2 regions of the Arthrobacter sp. B1I2 genome follow, and region 1 is predicted to be linked to the other one. Evidence: predicted binding sites of a transcription regulator. Region 1 holds the regulator's gene; the other holds the start of a gene.
The links. Region 1 encodes HrcA, which represses chaperone genes, less so after heat shock. Its sites were predicted from a motif close to TTNGCACTCGNNNNNNNCGAGTGCNAA; they were not measured.

Region 1 (2,200 bases):
ATGTCCTGGAACGCAAACCCCTGGCCCGCGTAGCCTGCTCCGCCGAAGCCGTTGTCGGTGCCGTTCTCATTGCCGGTGGTGTCATAGATCCGGCGTTTTTGGGGATCGGAAAGTACCTCGTAGGCGTGAGTTACTGCCTTGAAGCGTTCTGAGGCGTCCGCACCGGGATTTACGTCCGGGTGCAGGGTGCGGGCCAGTTTGCGGTAGGCCTTTTTGATCTCTTCGCCCGTAGCTTCGGGTGAGACTCCAAGGACGTCATAGTGGCTGCTCAAAGTTCGTGTCTCTTCCTTGTTGTACTGCGTTCAGTTGGGCGGCCCAGCTCTTGTTTCCCGGCCGGAACAAACTCCGGCGGCGAAGAGTCAGGGCCCCAAAATCCTGGAAAGGTAACGGGCCACGGCCCTGACGGCGGCCATGGTGGTGGGATAGTCCATCCGGGTGGGCCCGAGAATCCCTACTTTCGCGGCGCTGCCCGGACCGTAACCGGTGGCCACCACGGAGGCCTCGGCAAGGCCGTCGTACGGGTTCTCCCTTCCGATGCTGACAGCGACGCCGCGGGGGTCCTGGGCCATTTCGCTTAGCAGCCGCAGCATCACCACCTGCTCCTCAAGCGCCTCCAGCACCGGGCCGATACTGAGCGGAAAGTCCACGTTGGACCTGGCGAGGTTTGCGGTCCCGGCCATGACCATCCTGTCTTCCCGGCTGTTCTGCGCCAAGCCCTCCAGTCCGACCGCCAGCGCGTGCGCCGCTTGCCGCTGCGGGTGGGGCGTTGCGGCCACGACGGCGGGAAGCGCCTGGGCCAACTGGCTCAGCGGCGTTCCCCCCAGTGAACCCAGGAACCGGGTGCGCAGTTCAGCCAGGGCGTCGTCGCCTAGGTCCTGCCCGACGTCGAACACCCGCTGCTCCACCTTGCCGCTGTTCGCGATCAGGACCACGAGGACCTTGCGGGGGGCCAACAGGACGAATTCGATGTGGCGGACAAGCGCCCTGCTCAAATGCGGGTACTGGACCACGGCCACCTGGTTGGTCAGCTGCGAGAGCAGCCGGACGGTGCGCTCCAGCACGTCGTCGAGGTCGTCCGCGCCTTCGAGCAGGGACTGGATGGCGCGGCGCTCGGCCGCCGACAGGGGCTTGACGGCCGAGATCTGGTCGACAAAAAGCCGGTAGCCCTTGTCCGTGGGAATCCGGCCGGCACTGGTATGCGGGGCGGTGATCAGTCCCTCATCCTCCAGGGCGGCCATGTCGTTGCGGATGGTGGCGCTGGAAACCCCAAGGTGATGCCGCTCCACCAGGGCCTTCGACCCGACCGGCTCGCGGGAGTGGACGTAGTCCTCAACGATGGCCCGCAGTACTTCCAGCTTGCGTGGCTCGCTCACTCTCCACCTCCATCCATGGTTCGGGGCGCATGCCCCGCCCGATGCAACCCAGGGTTAGCACTCGACATGCCTAAGTGCTAACAGTCTATTATGCCTTGGCCCGTTGTTAGCATTGGTACCGCTCCGGGCGAAATTCCGGGGCTGAGGAGCTAGCGCTAGGCGGATCGATTCCATGGATTACCAGAACTGGGGCCCACGCGGCATATCCGCTCCCGCGCGGACGGAACTGCCGGAGGTCCCTGTGGAGCGCGGCATGGTGCTCGAGGAAGTGCAGTCCGGCTGGGTGGGTGCCGTCACCCGGGTAGAGAAATCCGGCGGCATGCATGTGGTGGCCCTTGAGGACCGACGGGGAAAGTCCCGTTCCTTCCGGCTTGGGTTCGGCTTCCTCCTTGACGGCCGGCCCATCCGGCTGATGCCCCCCGCGCCACGGTCTGCTGCCGGTGCGGCGGCCGGCAGGACGGCTTCCGGCTCGGTGCGGGTGGCCGGCCAGCGCGCCCGGGTGGCCAAGGCCAGCCGGATCTGGGTGGAAGGCAAGCACGACGCCGAACTGGTGGAAAAAGTCTGGGGAGACGACCTGCGGGTGGAAGGCATCGTCGTTGAACCCCTGCACGGGATTGACGACCTCGCCGCGGCCGTTGCGGAGTTCAGGCCCGGGCCCGGCAGGCGGCTTGGTGTACTGGTGGACCACTTGGTTCCTGATTCCAAGGAGTCCCGCATCGCAGACGCCGTCATGGCTTCCCCGGGTGCCGCCGGGAACGTCCTGATCGTTGGACACCCCTATGTGGACGTCTGGCAGGCGATCCGGCCGGCCGTCCTGGGCATCGACA
Region 2 (2,200 bases), 2.9 Mb from region 1:
GGCGAACAGCCTGGCGGCCGCCAAAGCGGATGTGGTGATCGGACCAACCGATTCCAGCCATGCAGCCGCCGCCGTGGACGTCCTGTCCAACGCGCGCATACCACTCATCTCGCCGGCCAACACCGCTGCCGGCCTCTCCGGCATGGCCAGCGGAGGCTACTACTTCCGGACCGCCGCAGCCGACGTCGCACAAGGCCCCGTGCTGGCCAAACTTGCCAAGGACGCCGGTGCCGCAACCATCAGCGTGCTGCACCAGGAAGGCTCCTACGGCAAGGACCTGTCGGCCGCCGTCACGGAAGCTGCCCAACAGTCCGGACTCACGGTCCTGCCCGGGGCCGGCTTCAAGCCTGGCAATGCGGCCGAAGGCGCACGCTCGGCCGGCAAAGCCAAGCCCGACGCCGTGGTCCTGATAGCCCGCGAGGGCGCACAGGGCGCGTTGGCCGAGCTGAACAACGCCGGCATCAGCGGTTCGCGGATCATCCTCAGCGACGGCGCCTTCGCCCGCTACGGATCCGGGCTCGCATCCCGGGTCCTCGACGGCGCCCGCGCCGTCGTTCCCGGCCAGCTCCCCACCGCCGCCTTCCAGGAAAAACTGCTGGGCGTGGATCCATCCCTGGAGGACGTCTCCTACGCTGCCGAAACCTATGACGCGGTGACCCTCGCGGCCCTGGCCGCGGCCAAGGCCCAGGACGATGCGGGACGATCCATCGCCGCCAACCTGATCCCGGTATCCGGCGGGGCTGTATCCGGCGGCACGGCGGCCACAGGAACTGGAGCGCCGGCCGCGCCGTGCCGGACATACAAAGAGTGCCTGGGTGGGCTCGCTTCCGGCCCGCACGTCAATTACGACGGCGAATCGGGCCCGGTTGCCTTCGATTCCCACGGGGACATCACCACCGCCGTTTTCTCCGTATTTACGTACGGACCGGATAACAACCCCAGCCCCACCGGGCGTGAGACGGCAGGACAATCCGGCTGATCGCCCTGGGCGAAGCCGCTGCTTTACGCGTCCGTCCGGCGTCTTTTCGCTTGCACTCTCACCTGGGGAGTGCTAATTATTGAGTTAGCACTCTGACGTACCGACTGCTAAAGCAAAGCCTGGTTCCGGCCGGCGGCGCGCGGCACCGGTTCGAGGAGCGAAAGAAACACCTCACTTCAGTGAGATCCCCACGCGGAGGCATACAGAGGCCGCCCGTCAAAGGATCGTCCGTCGCGGGCACTGCAGCGAAGGTTCATTCTTAACGACTGTCCCGAAAGGACTACTGCCGTTATGGCCAAGATCATTGCATTTGATGAAGAGGCACGCCGCGGCCTTGAGCGTGGCCTGAACACCCTCGCCGACGCCGTTAAGGTCACCCTCGGCCCGCGTGGACGCAACGTCGTCCTCGAAAAGAAGTGGGGCGCCCCCACGATCACCAACGATGGTGTTTCCATCGCCAAGGAGATCGAACTGGACGACCCCTACGAGAAGATCGGCGCAGAGCTGGTCAAGGAAGTTGCCAAGAAGACCGACGACGTTGCCGGTGACGGTACCACCACGGCGACCGTCCTTGCCCAGGCGCTGGTCAAGGAAGGCCTGCGCAACGTTGCCGCCGGCGCCGACCCGCTGTCCCTCAAGCGAGGCATCGAGAAGGCTGTTGACGCCGTCACCCGTGAACTGCTTGACTCCGCCAAGGAAATCGAAACCAAGGAAGAGATCGCGGCCACCGCCTCCATCTCCGCCGGTGACGACGAGATCGGTGCCCTCATCGCCGAAGCCCTGGACAAGGTGGGCAAGGAAGGCGTCATCACGGTCGAGGAGTCCAACACCTTCGGCCTGGAGCTCGAGCTCACTGAAGGCATGCGCTTCGACAAGGGCTACATCTCCGCCTACTTCGTCACTGACACCGAGCGCCAGGAGACGGTCCTCGAAGACCCGTACATCCTGATCGTCAACTCCAAGATCTCCAACGTCAAGGAACTGGTTGCTGTCCTGGAAAAGGTCATGCAGTCCAACAAGCCGCTGCTGATCATCGCCGAGGACATCGAAGGCGAGGCTCTGGCCACCCTGATCGTGAACAAGATCCGCGGCACCTTCAAGTCCGTCGCCGTCAAGGCTCCGGGCTTCGGTGACCGCCGCAAGGCCCAGCTCGCCGACATCGCCGTCCTCACCGGCGGCCAGGTCATCTCCGAAGAGGTTGGCCTCAAGCTGGAGAACGCC

Region 2: a site for HrcA is predicted at 1,064-1,090, ahead of groL (chaperonin GroEL). Genes of this name have one in related genera too.

What each region holds. Positions count from the first base shown of each region.
Region 1 covers NZ_JAUSYC010000001.1:3,122,462-3,124,661, reverse strand. Annotated here, with positions in the region: gene dnaJ (molecular chaperone DnaJ) at 1-272, opposite strand, end outside; gene hrcA (heat-inducible transcriptional repressor HrcA) at 360-1,373, opposite strand; gene QFZ57_RS14560 (DUF3097 family protein) at 1,546-2,200, shown strand, end outside.
Region 2 covers NZ_JAUSYC010000001.1:185,696-187,895, reverse strand. Annotated here, with positions in the region: gene QFZ57_RS00855 (ABC transporter substrate-binding protein) at 1-979, shown strand, start outside; gene groL (chaperonin GroEL) at 1,271-2,200, shown strand, end outside.